DNA from 3 places in the Paenibacillus sp. FSL R7-0652 genome. Region 2 is predicted to be linked to each of the others. Evidence: riboswitches for the same ligand, from Rfam matches in the RefSeq annotation. Region 2 holds a riboswitch; each other region holds the start of a gene.

Region 1 (4,252 bases), 210 kb from region 2:
GTATCTTTACAAAGCTGGATCAAGTAAAATTGAAATAACTTCTAAAACCTCAAGGGGTGAGCTTATGTTTTACTTCATCGTCTTTCTGTTGATTAGTTTAATCGGATTCGTCTTTGGAACCAGAGCCCTGATCATACCGGATTCATGGCCATTCAACCGTAATAAAGACGAGTTAATGCAATCCGACATCATCCGTATCAAATTCCGAGGTATTTTCCTTCTTGCAATTAGCATCGTTATGTCTTTAGCTTCGATTAAGCAATTATTCGAGTAATCGATCTCAAGTTGGATGGTTTTCCTGTAAACAAACTGCACTATGGTTTGATCAGACTACAGATGAGGAGTTGTTGCTTTATGAATATGAGTCCTAACCCTTTGAACTCACAAGAGGCCGAAGCTGCCAAACGAAGAGCAGACGAACTTGCCCACCAAGCTCAGCGAGGTACTTGGATGAGCGGGATTATCACCACGATTATTATAGCCGCTGTTATAATTGGTATTTTATATTGGGTGGCTTACGCTAGAACTTCTTAAGGGAACGCAATTAGCCATTGCCCAGGAAATACTCCTTCGTGACTATTAAAATGAATTAAACGGATACAACGGCTGCTTGTCCTTTGAACAACTTGCCAAATACATACCGTACTAGCGGCCCCAATACGATCAACTGATACGGTAAAGCCAGACTAATGTTACGAGCAATCGTATGAAAATATGCGCCGAACACAGATGCTCCGTCTAACTGATCAGCTGCATAGGCTGTCATAATCCCATATAGAGACATGATCAAAACCATCCCGACAACCATAAAAAAGGACATGGTAACGATCCCTTTGATTCTACTGGATCTCGCAAAAGGGATGGAAAAGGCCATTTTTCTCGCTGCAGGTCCAACGATGAACGACTCCACCACAAAAGCGATGACAAAACAGATTACGAATTGCAGCAGCATCTGCATCGCAGACATCTCGCTTAACATTCCCGTGTGCCATAGATTGAAGGTCATCATGACGACGACCATTCCCGTACACATCATAAGTCCAAAAATAACTTGTTCTTTCTTGCTTCCTGGCAATATACTCATCCTTTCTGTACTGGGATCATTATAGAGATTGTGACCACCCTTACATAAGTGAACATTATGTGAACGATTTGTTGACTAGGGTGTGTCTGAAAACGCTGAAGGAAGCCAATTTTGCTGAATTTTCGTTCCAAGCTAGGAAGTTTTCCGCAGGCGTGCCGGGGCACGTCAAGGGAAAGTGACGAAGCAGGGGGCGAAAAGGCGGTAAAAGATGCACTTCAGTAGTTTTCAAGACACACCCTAGACACACTCCCTTTACTCGCCTATAATTACACCTAGTAATGCCCGTAACTTCATAGTTTCCCAGGGGAGTCGGAATTGGCCGGCTGAGAGTGTATCCCATCAAGATACTAACCCTTAGACCTGATCTGGATCATGCCAGCGTAGGAATCGGAGTATATTGCAACGGCACAGCCATAAGCTGAAAGCCATTCTCTCACGCCTGCACGCGTCCCGGATTACGGGGCGCTTTTTTTGTTTTCTATGGACAAACAGAAACAGAAAAATGACGTTATTCGGACAACCTGCAAGTATAAATTCGTCGATTTATGCAAAGGGATTGGATATGAAGCCAAGGAGTACCCCGTGCCATAGGCCGGACATACCGAAGGAGAGAAACACGATGAAATGGCGTAAAACAATGGGATTGTTACTCATGTGTGTACTGCTGGTAACCGCAGCTGCATGTGGTGGCAAAGAAACGGCTCCAGTTGAGCAGAAAGGTGCGGCCAGTTCAGGGAAAACGAACGATGACAGTGGCGCTGCACTGAAAGATGTGAAGGTCGTGCTCGACTGGACGCCTAATACGAATCATACCGGTCTGTACGCAGCAGTGGATCAGGGTTTTTATAAAGCTGCTGGCTTGAATGTAGAGATTGTACAACCAGGTGCCGGCGGTGCAGATACGATGGTTGCCTCGGGTGAAGTGCCGTTTGGCGTCAGCTACCAGGAGAGTGTAACTCAGGCCCGCACGCAGGATGTTCCACTGGTGTCCATTGCAGCAGTTATTCAGCATAATACATCCGGTTTTGCCGCTCCGGTAGATCGCAAGATCAAATCCCCCAAAGACTTTGAAGGTAAAACTTACGGCGGCTGGGGTTCTCCGGTAGAAGAAGCCGTGATGCAGTCCATTATGGAGGGCGAAGGTGCTGATGTATCCAAAGTTAAAAACATTAACATGGGCGATGCCGATTTCTTCACAGCCGTGAAACGGGACATTGATTTTGCCTGGATCTTCTACGCTTGGACAGGAATTGAGGCTGAACTGCGCGGGGAGCCGATTGACATGTTATATGTGAAGGATTATGCCAAAGCGCTGGACTATTACACCCCTGTGCTTGTAACCAACGAGCAAACGATTCAGAAGGACCCTGAACTGGTGAAAGCTTTCCTGAAGGCCACTTCTGAAGGATACCAATATGCGATTGATCACCCTGAAGAAGCAGCGAATATTTTGATTAAAGCTGTACCCGATCTGGACAAGGAATTAGTAGTGGCAAGCCAGAAATGGCTCAGCCCGAAATATAAGGATGATGCACCGCGCTGGGGTGAACAAAAGGAAGACGTATGGAAAAACTACACCGACTGGATGTTCAGCAAGAAACTGCTGGATAAAAAGATTGATGTAACGAAAGCCTATACGAACGAGTTTTTACCACAATAAAATGAATCTAAATGTAACACTGAAATATGATATTTACACGTTTGAACGAAGAGGAAAGAACTTAAAAAAGCAAAGCGATCGTCTATAAGGTTCGCCGAGTTCCCCCTTCTACATCAACTTCTCATTTTAAATACACCCGAAAAGGAGTTTTGATCTCTCATGGCAAGTACATTACTCAGCATTCAAGTTATTCCCAAAACGCCGAACGGCGAGAACTCCTATCCATACGTAGACCGTGCCATCGAAGTGATTCAGCAATCCGGCCTGAAATATCAGGTCAATGCACTCGACACTACCATGGAAGGCGAACTGGAGGAGCTGCTGGAGGTTGTCCGTAAAATGCACGAAGTACTCGTGGAAGCTGGCAGCCCAAGCATTATCTCACAGGTCAAAATTGCACATAGTCCAGACGGATTCAGCATGGATACGCTGACGGAGAAATACCGCTAATGTCTTCCTATTTCAAAAGTGTATGGCCGCCCTTTGTGGCGGTTATTCTCTTTATTGCGATATGGCAGGTGGCGGTCTCCCTGTTCCATATTGAGAAATGGATGCTGCCTGCACCCTCTGACATTGCCCATGAAGCAGCTTCTCAAGCCGATCGACTTGGCATGCACGCTTCTGCAACAATTCAGTTAACACTCATCGGTTTTGCGGCAGGTACGGCCGTTGGTCTGCTGATTGCAATGGTGCTGCATCTGATCCCTTTTCTCAAATCGGCCTTGTATCCACTGCTTATTCTTAGTCAAAATATTCCGACCATCGCGCTCGCACCGCTTCTGCTGATCTGGTTCGGCTTCGGCCTGCTGCCCAAGCTGATTACGATCATTCTGGTCTGCTTCTTTCCAGTGGCCGTTGCGGCCATGGATGGGCTGACACGCACCGATGCTGCCATGATGAACTATATGCGTATGGCGGGTGCGAAGCGCCGTCATATCTTCTGGAAGCTGGAGCTTCCCCACGCTCTGCCGTCCATATTCTCGGGCATCAAAATCGCTGCGACATACAGCGTGATGGGCGCCATCATCGCCGAGTGGATCGGTGCTGACAAGGGCATCGGCTATTATATGATGCTGCAGAAGTCAGCGTATCGGACAGATCGTCTTTTTGTCGCCATTATGATTATCGTAGCGCTCAGCCTGCTGCTCTTCCTGCTGATCGCACTGCTGGAGAAACTGCTTGTCCGCTGGCGTCCACAGAAACGCTAGATTGAATTCACTGCTGGAAACAATGCTTGGGATTGTTAACAGCTTAGAAAGTTATCGTATTTTGTACATTAGGATGTGATCCTCATATGAAACAGCAACAGGACCAACATGCCGAACATGATGCTTCAGCTCCGCTCCCACCTGCGCTGGACATCGCCGATGTTCACGTGTCCTTCAAAGAACGGCGGCGTAAACTGCCTGTGCTGAACGGCCTGTCTCTGACAGTGAAAAAAGGGGAATTCGTCGCTATCGTTGGCCCTTCCGGCTGCGGTAAAAGCACCCTGTTCCACATCATCGGCG
Region 2 (4,252 bases):
GAACGCAAGAACAGCTGCCTTATTGCCGCTCAACTTTCAATGGCTCCCGCGGCGGAGCAGGCCTCCCTCGATTCAGGCATTACCATCTACACACCACTTACAGGTTTAGGCGCAAGCCTGGAGCGAGACATTGGCATTACACCAAGAAGTTGAATGCAGGGGATTAGATGACCACTGCTAAACGCATGTACCATTTCTATTTTGGAGAGGAGAACATGATGAAGCACCTCACTGTAGAACCAGGTCAATCCATCGGTGATATCCGGCTGGGGATGACACAGAACGAAGTTGAGCAGACAGACGCGTTCAGCCTTGATCCCAAAGTTGAGTATGATGCCCAAGGCAAAGCTCAATTTATTGAATTTTATGAGAGCGATGAATTCAAATGTATGCTCGGTAAACTCGATCTTCTGGGCACCGAAGCTGACGTTCTCATTCCACAGTTGGATGAAATATCGCCGTATGACCGGGAAGATCCTGAACTCGGATGCAGCTTCCAGTTCGATCAGATCGGCTTGATTCTGTGGCGTCCGGTTCCGATGACCCGGCAGGATATGCAGGAGAAGTGGTTTCTGGAGATGCCGCCCGAAAATCAGCAGGACGAAATGAAACACCTCTGCTTCTCTACGGCTGCTGTCTATGCCAAAGGGTATTATGACTAGTTACGTCATGTTGGAAGTTGACTGCCTCAAGTGAACAATCCAGCATCACTGCTCACTGCTCTCATACTCCGATACATAAAAAAGTGACCCAAGTTCAGGCTCGACAAGCCTGTTGGGTCACTTTTATTCGTTTGAACCATTCTATGCTCTATTCAGCTGGCCATCTACGACCTACCTTAACAGTCACGGTCTACGTCAGTAGATTAGTCATAATCTATAAACGTGCCCGATACTCCTCAGCCTTCGCCTGCATCCCAGCGGCGACTGCCTCTTCTTCCTTCAAGCCGCGATCTGCGGCAAAAGCACGGATATCCTGCGTGATGCGCATGCTGCAGAACTTCGGCCCACACATGGAGCAGAAATGTGCCTCCTTGGCCCCTTCTGCAGGCAGTGTCTCGTCATGGTAGGACAGTGCCCGTTCCGGGTCCAGAGACAGGTTAAACTGATCCCGCCAGCGGAATTCGAAACGTGCTTTCGAAAGTGCATCATCCCGGCGCTGGGCACGTGGATGCCCTTTGGCCAAATCAGCGGCATGAGCAGCTATTTTATAAGCGATTACCCCTTCGCGCACGTCATCCTTATTTGGGAGCCCGAGATGCTCCTTCGGCGTAACATAGCAGAGCATGGACGTACCAAACCAACCAATCATCGCTGCCCCGATTGCAGACGTAATGTGATCATAGCCCGGAGCAATGTCAGTAGTCAGCGGCCCGAGTGTATAGAAAGGAGCTTCCTGGCAGATTTCCATCTGCAAATCTACATTCTCCTTGATCTTGTGCATCGGCACATGGCCCGGCCCTTCGATCATGACCTGAACATCATGCTTCCACGCGATCTGCGTCAATTCCCCGAGCGTTGCCAGTTCCGCCATCTGTGCCTCGTCATTGGCATCGTAGATGCTCCCTGGGCGCAGTCCATCCCCGAGGGAGAACGCCACATCATACCTTTTCATAATCTCGCAAATTTCTTCAAAATGAGTGTACAAAAAATTCTCCTGATGATGTGCCAGACACCACGCCGCCATAATCGACCCGCCACGCGATACAATACCCGTCATGCGTTTCGCCGTCATTGGAATATAACGCAGCAGCACGCCGGCATGAATCGTAAAATAATCCACACCCTGCTCCGCCTGTTCAATCAGCGTATCCCGATACAGTTCCCAAGTGAGGGCTTCCGCCTCGCCATTCACCTTCTCCAGCGCCTGATAGAGCGGCACCGTACCAATCGGCACCGGAGAGTTGCGAATGATCCATTCCCGGGTGGTATGAATGTCTTTCCCAGTGGAGAGATCCATCACCGTATCCGATCCCCACCGTACAGCCCAGGTCATCTTCTCCACCTCCTCCTCGATCGAGGAAGATACAGCAGAATTACCGATATTGGCATTGATCTTGACATGAAAATGACGACCAATCAGCATCGGCTCACTCTCCGGGTGATTGATGTTGGAGGGCAGAATCGCCCGGCCGCTCGCCAGCTCCTGCCGTACAAATTCCGGCTCCACCCCTTCACGAATAGCTGCGTATTCCATCTCTGGCGTAATCAGACCCTGCCGCGCATAGTGCATCTGTGTAACGCAGCGCCCACCCAGAGCACGCAGCGGCTGTCCGCGAAAGCCTGGGTATTCCTCCGCTCCAGCTCTCCGTCCTCCAGGCTTCAATCCGTTATCCTCCGGTTTAACGGCGCGGCCCTCGTATGCTTCTACATCACCGCGCTCCATGATCCAGTGATTTCGGAGCGCAGGCAGTCCCTTCCGAATGTCCATCTGGAATTCGGGATCGGTCATCGGGCCGCTCGTATCGTAGACACGCAGCGGCTCATTATGCTCCACCCCTTGGGGAGTATTCGTGTCATGCAGGGCAATTTCACGCTCCGGTACAGCTATGTCCGGTCGTGAGCCCTGAATGTACACTTTGCGGCTGCCCGGGAAGGGCTGAACCCCGCCAGCCGCTCCGGTTTTCTTTTCCACCGGATGGCCATCGTTCCCCAATTCCTCTATTCCAATCTGCTTGCCCGTTTGGTTATGTGTACTCATGTCTCCTGTTTCCTCCTCTGTGATCTTCTTTTGTGCATTCTCTCACTAATGCGTCAGCTCCAACGACCACACCTGACAGAAAACATCCAAAGCACAGAAGCACAGCAGGAGTGATCCTGCTCAAGCAGCCCGATAGATCCAAGAGACAGATTTTTATGTACAGCAGCACGAGAACCGAGATTACTATACTGATCCGTTCAGCGTAATTTCATGGTTCCGTTGTTATTTTCCATCATCAACATGCCCTGAACGGCTGCCCCAGAACTCCAAAGGTACCGCGATGGTAAAGCACAACAACGAATGACTCTCTGCTTGCCGCCGTATATAAAAAAGCCGGTTCCGAAGGAACCGACTTATGTCCATCACCCTGCACGCAGCATGGACAAACCGCTGCAATGCAGCATTTGTCCATAGACAACGTCCATGGTGTATGTGATCATATGGCCGATTACTTCCCTACGCTGGTATGATCCAGATCAGGTGCAAAGGGTCCGGGATCTCATGCGATCCCGTCTCAGTCCGGACAATTCGGACTCCCCCAGTAACGTAAACGTATTGCGGCAACCAGGCCGCGTTCAAATCAAAAGATGACATTCATCTGGCCCCGCTGGGCCGTCCATTACAGAGTAGCTTAAACTGGATATAAATACAACCTTTATATTCCAGAGGGACCGGCTCATCTGTGTGACATTCAGGCGAAGGTGGCTGAAAAAGCTCCCTTTAGCCCGCTTTGCCCCTCTATAAAACATATCGATACCGCATCACATACCAATATCAGCAGACACTTATGACAACATAAGTCCCATTTGCGCAGCTGCTTCTTTCAATACCGGCGCATACTCATGCAGTGTTTCCTGTGAGAGCCTGCTGACCGGTCCGGACACGGAAAGTGCTGCCGCAATATTACCCTTGCGATCCATAATCGGTACAGACACAGCTGCAGCTCCTGGCTCACGTTCCTCATAACTGGTGGCATAACCGCTCACCCGAATATCCTCCATCTGCGCCAAATACACTGCTGGATCGATAAACACCGGCCATTCCGGGCCGTTCATCAGTTCCTCCCGGTCCTCTTCGGCGGCAAAAGCCATCAGCACTTTGCTGGATGCCCCCACCGAAAGCGGCAGTCTCGCACCAACGGGTGCAACACGCCGAATGGCCTGATCACTCTGCACCGCCTGAATACGAATCCGCTCACTGCCGTCACGAAGGTAAAGACTCACAGTTTCACCCAGACGATCTCGGAGCCGCTCCATCGCAGGCAGCAGCAAAATGGCTGGATCATCGCTGCGCGACATATGCGCCGACAATTCCCAGATGCGAATGCCTAGCCGGTATTTCTCGGTAGCCGCATCGCGTATCACAAAGCCCTTATCCTCCAGCGTAGCCATCAACCGATGCACCGTACTTTTGTGCAGACCAATCTGGCTGGCAATTTCGGTGAGTCCAAGATCGCTCCGCGTGGTAAAACATAATAATATATCCAGCGCCCGTTCGACAGCACGGACGGTTAACTTGCGGTCTTCCATGGCATAATGCCCTCCTCATGTTT
Region 3 (4,252 bases), 280 kb from region 2:
TACAACCGTTGGCGCAGCCGCCGCAGGCATAACACCAAATATGGAAGCTACCAGACCAGCGGACAACAACAGCGTTAACATCTTTTTCATCATCAACATCCTCCCTATAATTTAAATGGATTTGTCTGCAAGCCGCAGGCTTGTCTCACGGAACCGCAGCAGTAAGCACTGCCCGGAACCTGTCTTAATCCTACATAAAAAGGAAGATTACAGGAATAATCCCTGGATCACATTTACATTCCCCGGCATAAAAACGGATCGAACTGTATTTATCATCATATTCCATTCCGATGATATGTACCGATATTAACTTGGTATATGCTGTTTTTTACCGTCCTAATTACCATCAAGTTCATCAAAAAAGACTCTATCGTCTGCTTGCAGACAGTAGAGTCTTGGAGTATCTTATTCCTTTTTCGGCAGATCAGTCCTGATCTCGTGTAATCCATCCTGCTATTCTAACCCTTGTCTCAGGCTCCGGCTCCGAACCGCTGACGGTACCCACACTTGCGGCATAATTCCTCTACAGCCTCACGTTTAGAGAAACCGTACACCAGATTGTTCGCACGCTCTCCATCCACAATTTCCGAGAAAGACTTCTCATGGATGTTACCCAGGTTAATAACACCCTCTCCATCCAGACAGCAGGGAACGACGGTTCCGTCCACCAGCACAGCGGCCTGACTGCGCAGTGCATGGCAGAAGCCCCTGCCATCATCTTCAGGTGCATCCAGACTTGGCCACTGGAATTCATGATCCTGATTCAGGTACACATTCGGCGCGATTTTTATGCCGCTGCCTGGAACGACTTTTTCCTCAATCCGGAAGTCCAGATTGAATTCACGCTCCAGCACCTCCAGCGTCTCTCGGTTTCGATTCCTCTGTGCATTCGTAAAGTTGTCCTGTGTCAGATTCCATAATCGAAACGAGACAATGACATTATGTTTCACGGCTTCACGTACAAAAGTCAAAATGTTACGCAGATATCCGTCACGGTCGGTAGAGCCTTCATGACCGTCGAAGCTGTGCAGGGAGAAATTCATCTGTCTCAGTGCAGGTTTACCTATCAATTTATGCTGTGTTTTCGGCAGCAGTGTACCGTTCGTTGTAATGTTTACTTTGAATCCTTTGGCATGGGCGGAGTCCAGCAGCACGTCAATTTTGGGATGCAGTAGCGGTTCCCCTTTGACGTGCAGGTAGATGTGTTTGGTGTGCGGTTTGATCTGATCCAATATATTATTAAAGACTTCAGGGTCGATAAATCCTTTGGCACGCTTCGTTTGTGGACAAAAGCTGCATGCCAGATTACAGATGCTCGTAATTTCAATGTATACTTTCTTGAACGTTTTCAACTCAGGGTCCCCATTCTGCCGGGAGGAACACATGTCCTGCCCTCATTCGTAATACGGCCGTATGGGCCAATCTCCATTATATCGGGTTAATGAACGAAGGTAAATCCGAATAACGAATCAAGATAAACCAAATTATTCAGAAACATCTTCTTTTTTTGCGCAGCTTTCAACGTATTCACAGTCAGCCAGCCCTCTTTACATTATGGCAGGATGTGATATAGACTGGGGACATAACTCCATATTTTGCACAATACACTAGGGGAGTCTTACGGCTGAGACGAATCGTTATATTCGGACCCTTTGAACCTGATCTGGATTATACCAGCGGAGGGAAGTGAGCAGCCTTTATGAATAGTGGATTCTCCCTAGTTGTTAAGGGGAACCATCACCATAGTTACAACTGGAAGCCCTGCTCATTTCTCCGGAAATGGGTGGGGCTTTTTTTATATTCCATCGCAAAGGAACCGGACGATTATCTTCTCTATTCCCAACGTGCAAATGGATGTCACATGATTCACCATCATCAGATCATTTTAGATCAAGGAGGAAATTGCGATGTCATATCTTCAACGTGTACGTACACTCAATCCTTTGATTCATAACATTACCAACCTTGTGGTTGCTCCTTTTACTGCAAATGGTCTGCTTGCCCTTGGTGCCTCTCCGTTCATGGCTTATGCTCATGAAGAAGCCGCTGATGCTGCCCGTATGGCTGGAGCAGTCGTTCTGAACATTGGCACATTGGATGATAGAGTTGTTCAGTCGATCCTGCTGGCCGGGAAGTCTGCCAATGCACATCATGTACCTGTTGTACTTGATCCGGTTGGTGCGGGAGCAACCGCTTATCGCACCGATACGGTGCAGAAGCTGGTTCGTGAGCTTCGTCTCACTGTGCTGCGCGGTAATGCTGCCGAGGTGGCCCATGTCATTGGGATGCCGTGGAATATCAAAGGTGTGGATGCCGGAACTGGCGAGGGTGACCGGATTGACATTGCGGAGCGCGCTGCACAGCGTCTGGACTGCATTGTTGTCATTACAGGTCAGTACGATGTTATTACGGACGGGTATCAAACATTTCTGACCAGCAACGGACATGCTTTACTCACCCAAGTGACAGGCGCAGGCTGCCTTCTAAGCTCGGTGATTGGTGCTTTCGCTGCCGCTGCCGCACCAGGAGATGATTTACTGCACAGTGTGACCGAGGCAGCTGCCTTTTATGGTGTTTCCGCTGAACGGGCTGCAGCTCGAACAGCTCATCAGGGTCCTGGCAGCTTCCAGATGGAATTTCTAAATCAATTAGCACAGGTGACACCTGAACTACTCTCGGAGCACGCGCAGATTCGCCAGATTCGGGGAGGTGTACGATGAACATTACGCAGGCATTAACGATTGCAGGTTCTGATAACGGTGGCGGTGCCGGAATTCAGGCTGATCTCAAAACCTTCCAGGAGCTTGGTGTATACGGAATGACGGTGATTACTGCGATCGCTGCACAGAACACTATGGGTGTGCAGGGCGTATTTCCCATCAGTTATGAAGGCATAGCCCAGCAGCTCGATTCAACGGGAGAAGACTTTCAGCCGCGTGCGGTCAAGACAGGCATGCTGTATAGTGCCGAGATTATTCGTCTTGTCGCGGCAAAATGGCAGCAGTTCGGCTGGACCAATCTGGTGATCGATCCGGTGATGGTAGCTAAAGGCGGTGCACCTCTCCTCCAGCAGGAGGCGGTGCAGGCACTTGTTGAGGAGCTGATGCCCCATGCCCTGCTCACAACACCTAACATCCCGGAAGCTGAACTGCTTACGGGTATGAACATAACCAATCTGAACGAACGCGAAGAAGCTGCAAAACAATTGGTACAGATGGGCACAACGTATGCCCTGATCAAAGGAGGACATGAGACTGGTAGCGGAACGGTAGTGGATGTTCTGTACGACGGGCAGTCCTTTCATTACCTGGAGAACCTGCGTGTAATGACACGTCATACGCACGGAACCGGCTGCACCTTCTCTGCTGCCATTACGGCCGAACTGGCCAAGGGTTCTTCTGTTCTGGCTGCCGTTACAACCGCGCGAGCCTTCATTCAGGCAGCCATTGAAGATGAGCTGGGATTCGGGGCCGGGCACGGACCGACGAATCACTTCGCGTACCAGCGCAGACAGCGAGGTGCATGCTGATGCGTAGATGGGATACGGAAGCGGTACGCCGTGCGCTGCAGTTGTATTTGGTGATGGGCAGCGTCAATACGACGCGTGACCCGGTGGAGGTGCTGCGCCAGGCGATCGCTGGCGGCATCACGCTGTTCCAGTTCCGCGAGAAGGGAACTGGCGCCCTGACAGGCGAAGCCCGAACAGCGCTTGCGCTGCGGCTTCGCGAGGTGTGCAGCCAGCACGGGATACCGTTCATCGTGAACGATGATGTGGAGCTGGCTGTGGCTGTAGAGGCCGACGGTGTACACGTCGGTCAGGACGATGCGGACGCGGCGCTGGTGCGCGCCCGCATTGGCGAAGGGCGGATGCTTGGCGTATCCGCCCACTCCGCCCTTGAAGCCCGCCTTGCCGTGCAGGCGGGCGCAGACTATCTTGGCGTCGGGCCAATGTACCCGACGCGCTCCAAAGCGGATGCCCACGCTGTGCTGGGCCCCGCCGGGATGGCGGAACTGCGCGCCGCAGGCATCGCGGTTCCGGTGGTTGGTATCGGCGGCATTACGCCCGATACCGCGGCCGCCGTGATGGCGGCTGGAGCCGACGGCGTCGCCGTCATCTCCGCCATCGCGGGAGCGGCCGATGTGCACGCAGCGGCTGCACAGCTCGCCGCGATCCTGCGCAGGGAGCAGGCATAGCCGTGCTCCCTGCCCGAGAATGCAAAGGCTGCAGCCACTCGGTCTGCAGCCTTTGCAT

The links. Region 2 has a riboswitch for thiamine pyrophosphate ahead of thiC (phosphomethylpyrimidine synthase ThiC). Riboswitches for the same ligand answer to the same signal wherever they lie in the genome.
Region 1: linked by a shared signal. The riboswitch ahead of MKY97_RS02440 (ABC transporter substrate-binding protein) and the one ahead of thiC (phosphomethylpyrimidine synthase ThiC) in region 2 are both predicted to bind thiamine pyrophosphate.
Region 3: linked by a shared signal. The riboswitch ahead of thiM (hydroxyethylthiazole kinase) and the one ahead of thiC (phosphomethylpyrimidine synthase ThiC) in region 2 are both predicted to bind thiamine pyrophosphate.

The regions. Positions count from the first base shown of each region.
Region 1 is NZ_CP152001.1:507,765-512,016, reverse strand. It holds gene MKY97_RS02450 (hypothetical protein) at 355-534, shown strand; gene MKY97_RS02445 (hypothetical protein) at 590-1,084, opposite strand; TPP riboswitch at 1,377-1,489, shown strand; gene MKY97_RS02440 (ABC transporter substrate-binding protein) at 1,704-2,744, shown strand; gene MKY97_RS02435 (thiamine-binding protein) at 2,904-3,194, shown strand; gene MKY97_RS02430 (ABC transporter permease) at 3,194-3,952, shown strand; gene MKY97_RS02425 (ABC transporter ATP-binding protein) at 4,039-4,252, shown strand, end outside.
Region 2 is NZ_CP152001.1:717,054-721,305, reverse strand. It holds gene MKY97_RS03385 (aspartate/glutamate racemase family protein) at 1-153, shown strand, start outside; gene MKY97_RS03380 (hypothetical protein) at 168-662, shown strand; gene thiC (phosphomethylpyrimidine synthase ThiC) at 877-2,700, opposite strand; TPP riboswitch at 3,137-3,250, opposite strand; gene MKY97_RS03370 (IclR family transcriptional regulator) at 3,486-4,229, opposite strand.
Region 3 is NZ_CP152001.1:997,979-1,002,230, reverse strand. It holds gene MKY97_RS04535 (pectate lyase) at 1-90, opposite strand, end outside; gene MKY97_RS04530 (radical SAM/SPASM domain-containing protein) at 471-1,352, opposite strand; TPP riboswitch at 1,600-1,702, shown strand; gene thiM (hydroxyethylthiazole kinase) at 1,908-2,720, shown strand; gene thiD (bifunctional hydroxymethylpyrimidine kinase/phosphomethylpyrimidine kinase) at 2,717-3,529, shown strand; gene thiE (thiamine phosphate synthase) at 3,529-4,194, shown strand.